Regions from separate parts of the Aeribacillus sp. FSL K6-2848 genome, predicted to be linked through region 2. Evidence: predicted binding sites of a transcription regulator. Region 2 holds the regulator's gene; the other holds the start of a gene.

Region 1 (7,497 bases), 1.5 Mb from region 2:
CTTATTGACACAAGCTGGTAAACTCCGGACAATTGAACTTCACGAAATAATCGCGGTCTGGATGTTTATTATCGAATACTTCCAACACTTCTGGGCTGTATTCAAATAAATATTTTGTATTTTTGTTGCCTAACAGCGTCAGATCTTTCAATTCATCATCTTTTCTTCCAGCCATCTTTTTTCATCCTTTCCTATTCATTTACACTCCGCGCTTGTTTCCCCAAACAAGTGCATGAAGCTGCGGCAAAACTCGAGCATCGTTCATTTCTTTTGATAGAACAGTCAATTCGATCAGCCATTCTAATTTTTCTAAAAGCTGATTTCTCAGGAGGTGATCATTTTGTTCGTTTACTTGATCATTTCCAGGCTGCAAATAAAATGAAATATTTGGATAGCGAAGGTGGACGTTTTTCGCGTAATCAAAATCTTCCTCATTAAAAACAACAACTTTTAGACTAACATTGTCTTTCCGTCCGCCATCGATCAGCCGCTTCATAATGTCATCAAGCACAGTAAAGTTCGTTTTCATCCCTGAACTAGGAGGCTTGGGAGAAAGAGTTAAATCATCGATTAGTAAAAACCAATCTTGATAACGGCTTCCCTGTGTCTCCAGTGCAGTGCGAAATCCTTGCTCCCTTAAAAGGATAATCAATTCATCCAATCCTCTAATCAATGCCGGATTTCCGCCCGAAATGGTGACGTGATTGAAGCGATCGCCGCCAAGCTCAATAAGATCGTCCAAAATTTCCGCTGCTGTCATTTGTTTAATTTCATCTTTTGCTGAACCGTTCCACGTAAAAGCTGAATCACACCAGCTGCATGAATAGTCGCAACCGGCCGTTCGGACAAACATTGTTTTTTGTCCGATCACCATTCCTTCCCCTTGAATGGTCGGTCCAAAAATCTCGATGACCGGTATTTTTTTCATTATTTCATCTCCCTTTTCGGACGGTACACAACATAGCTTGTCGGCGTTTCTCTGACAAACACCTGCAAGCATTTCGGTTTATTCGGGAGTACATTTAAATGATCCTGGACAATTTCCCAAATTTTCCGCGCAACCACTTCTGTCGTTGGAAAGTCTTCGCTGTTTTGACCATTGAATACATCCGTATGGTCATTGAGCAGCGTATGGTCAAATCGATCATGAACCCATTTTTTTAAATGCTGAAAATTCACAAGGAATCCTGAATCATCAAGCTGATCACCGCAAATAGTGAGATTGACGAAATACGTGTGGCCATGTACACGGGCGCATTTCCCCGCTTTTTCATGCGGGATGTAGTGTGCAGCAGATATTTGCATATCTTTATTCAGCTCATAACTATAACTATGAAAAACTTGCGGATAAAATTGATGAAGCATCACGTATTAGCTCCTTTTTCAGCCAAATATTGTTCCAATCCCCTTTTTCTCAATAAGCAAGCAGGACATTCGCCGCATCCGTCGCCAATAATGCCGTTATAGCACGTCAACGTTTTTTCGCGAATGATATCGAACACCCCTAATTCATCGGCAAACTTCCACGTTTCCGCTTTATTGATCCACATAAGCGGCGTGTGAATCACAAAATCCTCTTCCATCGCTAAATTAATCGTTACATTGCAGGATTTTACGAACACGTCCCGGCAGTCAGGATAGCCGCTGAAATCCGTTTCACATACACCTGTCACAATATGTTTCGCTCCCAGTTGTTTCGCCAAAATGGCGGCAAATGTCAAAAAAACTAAATTCCTCCCCGGAACAAAAGTGTTGGGAAGCTCTCCTTCCTTTTGTTCAATTTCCATATTTGAACGCGTTAATGCATTCGGCGCCATTTGATTTAATAAGGACATGTCCAGCACATAATGAGGTATGCCGGCTTCGTTCGCAATGTTTTTCGCTGCTTCAATTTCCTGTGCATGCCGCTGATTATAATGAAACGTGACAGCGGTCACCTCATCAAATTGTTTCTTCGCCCAAAACAAACAAGTTGTACTGTCTTGTCCTCCGCTAAACACAACGACCGCTTTCTTATTATCCATTTGAAAACGCTCCTTTCTGAAAAAAGAAAGCCATTCACACTGCCTAGCTTAAACAGAAACTGACTTTTTCTGCTACAGTGGCGGAAGCAAGCTGTTCAGAAGCCTTTCGAAATCATCATAAATCTATTCAACTTCTAAACCTTTCGCAAACATTGAAAAAACTATATCCCAAGGATATAGTTTTCCTTAGTTTTTTATAGAGGGTGTGCTAGAACCTCTCCCGTTCTTTCGAAACGGATTTTTATTCAAGTTGTATCTTATTATATCATACAGAATTGGTTATGCAAACGGCATGCTCCGACTGGAGTCACTCAAGACTTTGTGGGCAACTTTTTTAATCGCTATTTTTGATAGCGAAATCACTTTTTTCAGGGTACTCTCTTGGTAAAAAAAATCTTCTTTTTTCAAAAAACAGGATTGAGCCGAGCGTTTGTGGGCAATTTTTTATCTAAATGTAGTCCATGATCATTCTACCAGGAGCAGCCGCACTTTCTCATATTACTGCCACACTTTCCCTTTCATTTAATGAGCAATCAGAGTTCTCATTAAATGAAGGCGCTAATTTTTGCCTACAATAATTTTACTTTTACCTCCGCATCATGCCTTTTCCAAGCCTCTGTAGCGTGAGGTCGTTAATTCCTGAATATACTCTTTTAGTTCCGGCATTTCTTTTTTTCTAGCTAATTGAATGGCAAGGTCAATATCATATGGAACACGTATGTGCTGAATCGAAAAAGGAGCCCTTTTCTCCGAGTTGAACATGCCTTCCAAAATGCAGTAGGATGCTTCGGGCAGGTCCAGCGGATTACCGACACTGCCTGCATTAAAAAGCGTTTTGCCGGATAAATGCTGTATAAAGGCATTATGAACATCACCGTATCCGACAACATCCGGCTCCTTCGTTCCCAAACCGGTTTCAACGCTGTTTTCAAACATGGACAATCTTTTTTCAATCGAATCCCAAGGCTGTACCCTTATCCAGACGCTGAAAGGGGATGCATGAAAAAGCCGCAGCCGGCGGCCGCTCATATAAAAATCAATGGAAAACGGGAGGCTACGCAAATATTCTATGTCTTCTTGCGACAACTGATTTTGATGCCAGCGAACGACATCGTTTACATCTTCCCTTGTAATCAGCTCGTCCCAGTTTCCTTTTAAAACAAAATCGCAGGAGCTGCGGACGATATCGATCGCTTCTTTTGATTCAGGTCCTTTTCCGACAAGATCTCCTAAACAAAAAATTCGATCTACATTTCGCAAGCTTATATCTTTCAATACAGACGACAACGCTGGAATATTCCCATGTATATCAGAAATGACCGCGATTTTATCCAAATAAACTCCTCCTTCATTTCCCTACTATTTTATCATGATTTGTTATCGTCTGGAATTTTTTTGAACATTAATAATATGAAAAAGGCAATGCTCATATACCCGAACAGCGGATAAAGCGTGGAAATAAGCTTTCCGTATCCTATCAGGCTGACTAAATAACATAATAATAGGATGAAAATGACACCAGCGATTTTTGCCAAAGGCTTTTCCGATGATAATTGCCGTTCCAAACCATACAGATTACCGATCAACGATGAAAATATTTCTCCAAAAATAACAAGGATGTATATGTAATAAAAGCCTGAAAACAGCTGCTTGACAATTTCAGCCATTGGGATTTCAAAAAGCCCGGCGTCCGGCAAATGCAGAAGAGAGAAATAGCTGGAAAATAAAATGAAGCTTAATCCGAGACCGCCTACAACTCCGCCCAATTTAATGGCGCTTTCATCCTTTATTGCGTTTGCGAGCGGAACAAGTACAGCCTGAGCAAGAGAGAGATTAAAAGAAACATATAAAAAGCTTGATTTGACTGGTTGAAACACTCCATCCAACGATAAATCGATAAAATCACCCCTAATGATGGCTTCAATGGAGATGATCAGGCTAAACAAAATAAAAAGCGGAACAACCAATAGATTGACGGAAGACAGCCCTTTGACTCCAAACGAAATCACAGCAATGGAAAGCACAATCGTTAAAAAAATTCCAAATTGCTTTGAAAGCGACAGTTGCTCTTCAAAAATCGCCCCCGCCCCCGACAGCATGACCGATGTGATGCCAATCAGCATCATAAACATCAAGCCGTTGACTACATAAGCTGACAACGTCCCAAACAAAAATTGGTTCAACTGCAAATACGAAGATGCATTAATCCGTCTTCCGATCAACATCATTTTCGTTCCCAGCCAAACAAATAAAACGGCAGAACAAATAATTCCAACAATTCCTCCGGCGCCGTATTTTGAAAAAAACTCAACGATCTCTTTTCCCGTTGCAAACCCTGCACCGATGACAGTGCCGATATAGACAGAAGCTATTTGAAGTGCCAATACCCATTTATTGCTCATGTTTCACCCACCTTACTTTATCAACAATATATGGACAAGAAGGGAAAAAAAGACGAAAAAAATTTGTAAAAAAGACTTGAAAGTCAAAAAAGGTCAAAGTATAATAAAGTCAGAAAAGGTCAAACAGTGAATCTAACTATTGAATGATTGAGATTGTCTCTTTGATTCCAAAAGGTCAAAGAAAGTCAAAGAAGTTTCTTCTTTTGGTCAAAGTTAATCAAAGTCAAAAAGGAGGAATGTTATATGTTGTGTGAAAATTGCCAAGCAAGAAAAGCCAATGTTTTATTAAATGTACAAATCAATCACAACAAACAAGAAATGCGTCTCTGTCAAGAATGCTATCAACAATATAAACAAAAAATCCCAAGTGGTTTTTACGGATTTAGCGGTTTCGATGAATTATTTCAATCATTTATGCCAAACTCTTTTGAGAGCTTTGACCAAGCTGTTCAAGCACAACCGAAATCAGGGGGCGGAAAACAGAACGGCTTCCTCGATCAATTCGGCCGAAATTTAACGGATGCTGCAAAAGCTGGGTTGATTGATCCTGTCATCGGCCGCGATGATGAGGTAAGACGAGTGATTGAAATTTTAAATCGACGCAATAAAAATAACCCGGTTTTAATCGGAGAACCAGGCGTAGGGAAAACAGCTATTGTGGAAGGACTAGCCTTAAAAATTTCTCAAGGAGACGTTCCGCAAAAATTAAAAAATAAAGAAGTTTATTTGCTGGATGTTTCATCACTTGTCGCCAACACGGGAATTCGCGGACAATTTGAACAGCGGATGAAGCAGCTAATTCAAGAATTGCAGGCCCGGAAAAACATTATCCTGTTTATCGATGAAATTCATCTTTTAGTCGGCGCTGGTTCTGCGGAAGGTTCTATGGATGCCGGCAACATATTAAAGCCAGCGCTCGCCCGCGGTGAGCTTCAAGTTGTCGGAGCAACAACTCTAAAAGAATACCGGCAAATCGAAAAAGATGCAGCCCTTGAACGACGCTTCCAGCCGGTTATTGTGAAAGAACCTTCCATTGAAGAAGCGATCAGCATTTTAAAAGGAATTCAAGAAAAATATGAACAATACCATCAAGTCAAATATTCAGAAGATGCGATTAAAGCTTGCGTCACACTATCTCATCGATATATTCAAGACCGCTTTTTGCCTGACAAAGCCATCGATTTAATGGATGAAGCTGGTTCAAGATTAAACTTAAAAGCCGAGCCGGCTAATGAAGCAGACATCCACGAGCGGCTTAAACAAATTGCCCATGAAAAAGAAAAAGCGCTAAAAGAAGAACGATACGAACTTGCAGCTAAGCTTCGCGACGAAGAAGCTGCCCTTGAAAAGCAGCTTGAACAAGGAAAGGACAAACAGCAAGCAATCGTTCAAGTAGAAGACATTCAAAAAATCATCGAAGAAAAAACCGGCATACCAGTCGGCAAGCTGCAAGAGGATGAGCAAGCAAAAATGAAACATTTAGAAGAAAACTTGGCGAAAAAAATTATCGGCCAAGAGGATGCTGTCCGGAAAGTGGCAAAAGCCATTCGCCGCAGCCGCGCTGGATTGAAAGCAAAAAACCGACCGATCGGATCCTTCCTGTTCGTCGGCCCGACTGGCGTTGGAAAAACGGAATTGTCGAAAACATTAGCTTTGGAGCTGTTCGGTTCAAAAGATGCCATGATTCGCTTGGATATGAGTGAATATATGGAAAAACATTCTGTTTCAAAATTAATCGGCTCGCCTCCAGGCTATGTCGGACATGAAGAAGCAGGACAATTAACGGAAAAGGTTCGTCGCAATCCTTACTGCATTATCCTGCTGGATGAAATTGAAAAAGCTCATCCAGATGTACAGCACATTTTCTTGCAAATATTAGAAGACGGACGCTTGACAGACAGCCAAGGCCGCACCGTCAGCTTCAAAGATACGGTCATTATTATGACCTCTAACGCTGGAGCAGGTGCAAAACAAGTTCACGTCGGTTTTAACAGCACGGTGGAAAAAGAATCAAGCATCCTTGAATCTCTCGGTTCATTCTTTAAGCCTGAATTTTTAAACCGTTTCGATGCCATTATTGAATTTAAACCGCTTGATAAAGAAGATTATTTGAAAATAGTTGATTTGATGCTTGAAGAAGTTCGGAACACGTTGAAAGAACAAAACATTTCATTGGACGTAACAGAAAAAGCAAAAGAAAAATTGGTAGAAATCGGCTATCATCCATCCTTCGGCGCTCGTCCGCTTCGCCGCGTCATTCAAGAACATATTGAAGACAAAATTGCAGACATCCTGTTAGACGGTGAAGTGCACAATCATTTAATCGCCGACGTGGAAAATGAAGAAATCGTTATTCGTTCATAACAGCTGCCCTAACAGTCCATTAGGGCAGTTTTTTTTGGGGAACAGCATCGCAAAAATCGATTCCGATGAATGTGTCGTTTATTTTTTTTATCAAATATAAAATTTTCGTCTTTCTTTGTCGATATAATAATTGAATATAGAAAGAAGAAGGATTTGATGAACATGGACAAAACATCAATTATCGGCATTTTTTTAGGAATTATGGCAATTATTGTCGGCATGGTTTTAAAAGGTGTCAGTCTTTCCGTCTTAATCAATCCGGCAGCTATCGTCATTATTATCATCGGAACGATTGCTGCGGTCGTTATTGCCTTTCCGACAAATGAAATTAAAAGAGTACCGAAATTATTCCGCGTCTTATTTAAAGACACACAAACTTATACGATTCAAGAGTTGATTGTCCTTTTCTCTGAATGGGCGCAAATCGCAAGGAAAGAAGGATTGTTGGCACTGGAAGCTAAGCTTCAGGAAATAGATGACCCATTTTTAAAGACCGGTTTAAGCATGGCTGTGGACGGTCAGTCTGCCGAGTTCATCCGAGATGTTATGACAGAAGAAATCAATGCAATGGAAGAGCGGCATGAAGCAGGCGCCGCTATTTTTTCTCAGGCCGGCACGTATGCTCCGACTCTTGGCGTATTAGGAGCTGTATTAGGTTTGATTGCCGCACTAGCCAATTTGGAAAATATTGAGGAGCTCGGACATTC
Region 2 (7,497 bases):
ATCCGGAACAAGCTGTGCGTTTGCGTATAAAATTTTTTGCCCTGAGTCGCTTAAAATAATGGCTCCATCCATTTTAGCTAGTTCATATAAATAGGCGGGGGAAAAAGGGCAATTGATATAAAATCCCCCGTCTACAATTTGTTTGATTTTTTCGTTATATCCTACAACAATTAGCCCCCCGGTCTTTGCGCGCAGCACGTTTTCAATTCCTTCCCGGATTGGTGTGCCTGGGGCTACAAATTGCAAGATTTCCTTAAGCGATTTTTCTTGTTTCATAGCTTATCCCCCTATTGCAAGTTCGAGCGCTTCTGAAATGTTTTGCACACCGACAATTTCTATATCTTCCGGCCATTTCCAACCGCCCAGATTGGCTTTCGGTAAAAAAATCCGCTTAAATCCCAGTTTGGCAGCTTCTTGTACACGCTGTTCAATTCGTGAAACCCTTCTAATTTCTCCTGTTAAACCAACCTCACCTACAAAAACATCATAAATGTTCGTCGGAACATCTTTAAAGCTTGAAGCTATACTGATGCAAATTGCCAAGTCAATTGAAGGCTCGTCTAATTTCACCCCGCCGGCAACTTTTAAGTAGGCATCTTGGTTTTGGAGCAATAAACCAACACGTTTTTCCAATACCGCCATCAACAAAGAAACACGATTATGATCAATCCCATTTGCCATCCTTCTTGGGTTTCCAAAGCTTGTCGGGGTGATTAAAGCTTGTATTTCGACTAGAACAGGTCTTGTCCCTTCCATGGAAGCGACTACTGTTGAACCAGATGCCCCTTTTGCACGCTCTTCTAAAAACACTTCTGACGGGTTGAGCACTTCTTTAAGACCTGCTTCCTTCATTTCAAAAATTCCTATTTCGTTAGTGGATCCGAACCTGTTTTTAACTGCCCGTAAAATTCGGTACGTATGGTGTCGATCACCTTCAAAATACAATACAGTATCAACCATATGTTCTAAAATGCGCGGCCCTGCAATTGTGCCGTCTTTTGTTACATGACCGACAATAAAAATCGGAATTCCTTTTGTCTTTGCCAATCTCATTAATTCAGCCGTACATTCTCGAACCTGAGATACGCTTCCAGGAGCAGAAGCAATTTCACTGTTATAAATCGTTTGAATGGAATCAATGATGACAAAAGCCGGTTCAGTTTCCATTATGGATTGAATGATGATTTCTAAGTCCGTTTCAGAAAGCACGAAAAGTCTTTCGCCTTTTACCCCGAGTCGGTCGGAGCGAAGTTTTGTCTGTTTTAAAGATTCTTCTCCCGAAATGTATAAAACATCGTTCCCTCTCTCTGCCAGCTGTGAGGAGACTTGCAATAAGAGAGTGGATTTTCCAATTCCAGGATCCCCTCCAATTAAAACGAGAGACCCTTTTACAATTCCGCCTCCCAATACGCGGTTAAACTCATGAAGTCCTGTAAGCATTCTAGGTTCTTGCGCAGCTTGGATTTGATGAATTGGAGAAGGTTTGCTGACAGTGGATGATTCGGAATGACTAAAAGCAATGCGGTGTTTTCCCTTTGGCTTGATAACTTCTTCAACCATTGAATTCCATTCGCCGCACCCTGGACATTTTCCCATCCATTTCGGCGATTCATATCCGCACGATTGACAAATAAATTTTGATTTGATCTTTGACATTCGGTTATTCCCCACTTTGTTCAATCGATACACGACAATATAATGAAAGGGAGGGGCATACGTGAAGCAGTATGCCCATTGGATTATTGAACCTTTTCTGCAGTTTTTACGACAAATTCATTATTTTGCACGTCCAATACAACTTTTTGACCTTGCGAGATCGTGCCTTTCAATAATTCCTCTGATAAGCGATCTTCGACATATTTTTGAATCGCTCTCCGCAACGGACGCGCTCCATATTCTAAGTCAAAGCCCTCTTCAGCCAGCTTTTCTTTTGCACGATCCGTTAATTCGAGTTCTATATCCTGTTCTTTTAATCGTTTTGTCAGCTGATCCGCCATCAGCGAAACAATTTCTTTCAAATGTTTTTTCTCTAAAGAGTGGAACACAATAATTTCGTCAATCCGGTTCAAAAATTCAGGACGAAATGCTTTTTTCAGTTCATCCATCACTTTGTTTTTCATATCTTTATAATTTTCATTTTCGTCTTGAACATTAAAGCCGACATATTTATTCCGTTTTAATTCGCTTGCCCCTACATTTGAAGTCATAATTAAAATCGTATTTCGAAAATCAACGGTGCGCCCTTTTGAGTCTGTGAGTCTTCCGTCTTCAAGCACCTGCAGCAAAATGTTAAACACATCTGGATGAGCTTTTTCAATTTCATCCAATAATACGACTGAGTATGGCTTGCGGCGCACTTTTTCCGTCAATTGTCCTCCCTCTTCATAGCCTACATATCCAGGAGGCGAACCAACGAGCCTTGACGTAGAATGCTTCTCCATATATTCTGACATATCGATTCGAATCATAGCATCTTCGTCACCAAACATTGCTTCAGCTAATGCACGGGCTAATTCCGTTTTCCCTACACCTGTCGGTCCTAAGAAGATAAATGAACCGATCGGACGCTTCGGATCTTTTAAGCCTGCACGTGCCCGTCTGACAGCTTTTGCGACTGCAGTGACAGCTTCTTCTTGACCAATAACGCGCGAGTGTAAAATTTCTTCGAGATTCAAAAGCCGCTCTGATTCTGTTTGGGCAAGTTTAACAACCGGAATTCCCGTCCAGCTTGAAACAACCATTGCAATATCCTCTACGGTCACTTCAGAATTTTCTTGACCTTGTTTTTCCTTCCATGATTTTTTCGTTTCCTCTAATTCCTCTCTGAGCCGCTGCTCTGTATCTCTTAATGAAGCTGCTTTTTCAAATTCTTGGCTTTGGACTGCAGCTTCTTTTTCTTTTCGCACTTCTTCTAATTTTTGCTCCAATTCCTTTAAATTCGGAGGTGTTGCAAATGAACGAAGACGGACTTTGGAGCCTGCTTCATCAATCAAGTCAATCGCTTTATCAGGCAGGAACCGATCGGAAATATACCGATCTGAAAGTTTAACAGCAGCTTCAATCGCCTCATCGGAAATGGATACCCGGTGGTGTGCTTCATATCGGTCTCTTAAGCCTCTTAAAATTTGAATGCTCTCTTCAATGGACGGTTCGTCGACTTGGATTGGCTGGAAGCGCCGTTCAAGTGCAGCATCCTTTTCAATATATTTACGGTATTCATCCAAAGTTGTTGCCCCAATACATTGCAATTCTCCCCGAGCCAAAGCAGGTTTTAAAATGTTGGAAGCATCAATTGCACCTTCCGCCCCGCCTGCGCCGATCAGTGTATGAAGCTCGTCAATAAATAAAATGATGTTTCCTGCTTGGCGAATTTCATCCATTACCTTTTTAAGGCGGTCCTCAAATTCCCCTCTATATTTTGTGCCAGCTACAACTGTTCCCATATCAAGGGTCATAACGCGCTTATCTCTCAAAATTTCAGGAACCTCATTATTCACAATTTGCTGAGCAAGTCCCTCTGCTATGGCAGTTTTCCCAACACCAGGTTCACCTATTAAAACAGGATTATTTTTTGTTCTTCGGCTCAAAACCTCGATGACACGCTGAATTTCTTTGCTTCGGCCGATGACTGGATCAAGTCCGCCCTCCCGTGCAACAGCCGTTAAGTCCCGCGCAAGACTATCAAGCGTCGGAGTATTTGCGTTTGTCATCGAACTTCCTTGGTGGCTTGAGGATACTTCATTGCTGCCTAACAACTGTAAAACTTGCTGACGCGCTTTGTTCAAGCTTACTCCGAGATTGTTTAAAACACGCGCAGCAACTCCCTCGCCTTCTCGAATTAATCCCAATAGGATATGTTCTGTTCCGACATAAGAATGTCCTAATTTTCTTGCTTCATCCATTGACAGTTCAATGACTTTCTTTGCTCTCGGTGTGTAATGGATCGTTTGCGAAATTTCTTGTCCCCGTCCTATCAGGCTTTCCACTTCATTTTGGATTTTTTCTGGACTTAATCCTAGAGCGTGAAGCGCTTTAGCGGCAATTCCTTCTCCTTCGCGCACGAGCCCAAGCAATATGTGCTCTGTGCCGATATTGTTATGTCCGAGGCGTACAGCTTCTTCCTGCGCTAAAGCAAGCACTTTTTGCGCCCGTTCCGTAAATCTCCCAAACATCATTGTTCATCATCCTCCCTTTGCTTCCTTTCTAATTGAAGCCTTTCACGAATTAATGTTGCCCTGCGAATATCCCGTTCATTCGGCCGTAGAACTCCTCCTGAATATTGTTGCAGAAATCCGGGCTGAATTAAAATCATAAGCTCATTTAAAACACTGCGTGGAACATTTTGAATAATTCCCAGGTCAATTCCTAAGCGCACATCTGATAAACATTGAATTGCTTCTTTCGATGGAATAATCCTGCTGTATTTGAGAGTGCCGTAGGAACGATATACACGGTCTTCTAGATGATGCGGATTCGTTTTATATAAAGCATCTCTTGCAGCCCGTTCTTGAGCAATTAATTGCCCGACAACACCTATTAAATCATCGACAATATCATCTTCTGATTTGCCTAGCGTAATTTGGTTCGAAATTTGGAATATATTACCTATCGCTTCACTTCCTTCTCCGTACCGACCTCTCACAACCAATCCTAATTGATTGATAGCAGGTATAATTTGGTTAATCTGCTGTGTTAAGACAAGTCCTGGAAGGTGCATCATCACGGAAGCCCGCAAGCCGGTACCGACATTTGTTGGACAGCTAGTTAAGTAGCCCCTATGTTCATCAAATGCATAATCTACTTTTTCCTCAATCCAATCGTCAAGATTCATTGCCATTTTCAACGCTTCTTTTAGCTGAAGGCCCGGGAACAAACATTGAATTCTAATATGATCCTCCTCGTTTATCATAATGCTCACTTCTTCGTTTTCAGATAAAAGGCACCCTCCAAGTGCTGATTCTTCCATTAAATAAGGACTAATCAAATGCTTCTCTACAAGTACGCGTTTTTGAATAGGCTGAAGTTCATTCATTTTCAGCAGCACGAATGTCCCTAAACCGTCAAACACTCTTTGTGAAAATGATTCTTCAAACGTATTTAAAATAGCCAAGGCTTCTTCATTCGACATAATGGTAGGGAAGCTGATATTTTCTATATTTCGCGCCAATCTGACTCGGCTGCTCAGCACAATATCGGAATCAGGTCCTTCTTGATTCATCCAAGGGCTCATGGCTGAACGAATAAATTTTTGAAAGGACATGTCATACTCCCCTTTCGTTCCGTCCATTTATCTTCGCTTCAATGGACCGAATTTCATCCCGAACTTGAGCTGCTCTTTCGAATTCCTCTTTCGCAATTAATTCTTGCAGTTCCTGTTTAAGCATTTTCAGGCGCTTTTTCAAATGAATACTTCCACCGGTCCGTTTCGGTACTTTACCGCCGTGAGTTGTATTCCCGCCATGAACACGTTTTAAAATCGGGGTAATTTGGTGATAAAACGTTTTGTAACAATGGGAGCACCCGAATTTACCAATTTTCGTAAATTGATCAAACGTCATATTACATTTCTCACATTGAATGACCTGATTTTTCTTGAAAACATTTTGCCCTTGGCTGCTAATGGCGCTGTCCATATTTAATAATCCGGACAATAAGTTGTTTATAGAAAAGCCTGGATTCATATTGAATATGAATACATCACTTTTTTCCTGTGCACATTTTTCACATATATGCACTTCAGTCTTTTCGCCGTTGATGATTTTTGTAAAGTGGAAAGTAGCGGGCCTTTCATGACATTCTTGACAAATCATCGTCCATCACATCCTCACTTATATTTTAACGAGGTGAGCATCGCCTTCATCATCCTTGCCCTCAATTCGTCTCGATCAGGCAAATCAATATATAAAACAGACCTATCAATTACGCTCAACATAATTTTCGCTTCTCTTTCTGAAATAACCTCTTCATCAGCCAATCTCAAAATAATATCCTCCGCCGACGATTGTGACAGCCTTTTACCAATGGCATTTAAAATTTGATTGATCAGCTGGATACGGTCATTGATTCGAATTTTCATAATTCGGATATAACCGCCTCCACCCCTTTTGCTTTCGACAATGTAACCCCGTTCAATTGTAAAACGAGTGTTGATCACGTAATTGATTTGCGATGGAACACATTGAAATTTATCCGCAATTTCACTTCTTTTAATTTCAACAATTTCTTTTCCGCTAGAATCTAATACATGCTTTAAATATTGCTCGATAATATCAGATATATTCCGCACCTCGAAAAACACCTCCTTCAACTTTTTGATTGGAATTGCAAAACGCTCAAGAAATGTGCAATATCCTTGAGGGATAGGAGGCAAGATGTTTACGTAATGCTTATTTCCTAAACGATAACAACTAGTCACTTGACTTTGACTATATTTGACCTTAATTATAATATAAATTTTTTTTTGTGTCATTTCAACAAAAAAGCTCACTAATAATATTGCCATTTACAATATGGAAAAAACCCGCTCTTTAAAAAACTTTTTTAACTTCTTGAAATTTCATTAATTCGTTTATGATTTCAGGCATTTCATCTTTTGGAAGGCCAATTTCAAGTAAATATGAACGCTTCGCATGTTTAGTTTCTTTTGGCTTTGACAATGTAAAATGAATTTTATAAACAGAAATATTTAATTGTTCAAGTTTCCGAGTAAATTCCACCAAATCATCTTCTGGAAGATTAACTTGTATCCATTTTTTGCTTGACTTCTCAGCAAAAAAAGCCTCCACCTTATTGAGAAAGATCAAACTCAACAATACAATCAAGGTAGAAAAAATCGCCAGCGGATACATTCCTGCCCCAACAACAAGGCCAAGTCCTGCAACAACCCAAATCGAGGCTGCCGTCGTTAATCCTCTTACCGTAACCCCTCTCACTAATATCGTTCCAGCACCTAAAAAACCAATGCCGCTAATGACATAAGAAGGAATTCTTGCTGGGTCAAAACGAATATTTTCATAACGATCCATATATTCTTCAAAGCCATAAAGAGACAGCAGCATCATCATGCAGGAGCCGACACCAACTAACAAATGAGTGCGAAAGCCTGCTGGATGCCGTTTAAATTCTCGTTCAAGGCCAATAAATCCACTTAAAATGACTGCTAAAACAATGCGAATCAACATAATTTGCCATTCCTCAGGCATTATCATTCCTCCTTACCATCCAAATGACTTTTTCTGTTTTGGCCATATATGAATTTTGAAATGATACAGTATTATACTTTCCCATTATATGCGATGAACAGTGCTCAATATTCAATTGTTCTTGAGTATGAGACTAAGAATGATATGAAACAAAAAAGCACTTTTAGAGCTGGCTTTAAAATCAAACGAAGCTTTCACTGCTCATATGCTTCAAGAATGGAACAGTTTATGCTTCTGAAGTAGCGATCAATTAATTATACTCCGATTGAAGGTTTTAAAGAAAGCGAGCTTGATT

Evidence for each region. The regulator CtsR, encoded in region 2, represses protease genes until heat stress. The targets are predictions, from matches to a motif close to ATGGTCAATAAAGGTCAAACA.
Region 1: NSS70_RS07970 (ATP-dependent Clp protease ATP-binding subunit) is a predicted target of CtsR. The motif match lies at 4,532-4,552, and genes of this name have one in related genera.

What each region holds. Positions count from the first base shown of each region.
Region 1 covers NZ_JBBOQQ010000001.1:1,618,079-1,625,575, reverse strand. Annotated here, with positions in the region: partial or broken gene NSS70_RS08000 (preQ(1) synthase) at 8-175, opposite strand; gene queE (7-carboxy-7-deazaguanine synthase QueE) at 200-928, opposite strand; gene queD (6-carboxytetrahydropterin synthase QueD) at 928-1,365, opposite strand; partial or broken gene queC (7-cyano-7-deazaguanine synthase QueC) at 1,365-2,063, opposite strand; PreQ1 riboswitch class I at 2,205-2,248, opposite strand; gene NSS70_RS07980 (metallophosphoesterase family protein) at 2,622-3,359, opposite strand; gene NSS70_RS07975 (YkvI family membrane protein) at 3,392-4,426, opposite strand; gene NSS70_RS07970 (ATP-dependent Clp protease ATP-binding subunit) at 4,670-6,790, shown strand; gene motA (flagellar motor stator protein MotA) at 6,953-7,497, shown strand, end outside.
Region 2 covers NZ_JBBOQQ010000001.1:121,795-129,291, reverse strand. Annotated here, with positions in the region: gene disA (DNA integrity scanning diadenylate cyclase DisA) at 1-276, opposite strand, end outside; gene radA (DNA repair protein RadA) at 280-1,656, opposite strand; gene clpC (ATP-dependent protease ATP-binding subunit ClpC) at 1,740-4,175, opposite strand; gene NSS70_RS00645 (protein arginine kinase) at 4,172-5,260, opposite strand; gene NSS70_RS00640 (UvrB/UvrC motif-containing protein) at 5,262-5,810, opposite strand; gene NSS70_RS00635 (CtsR family transcriptional regulator) at 5,825-6,286, opposite strand; gene NSS70_RS00630 (MgtC/SapB family protein) at 6,528-7,202, opposite strand.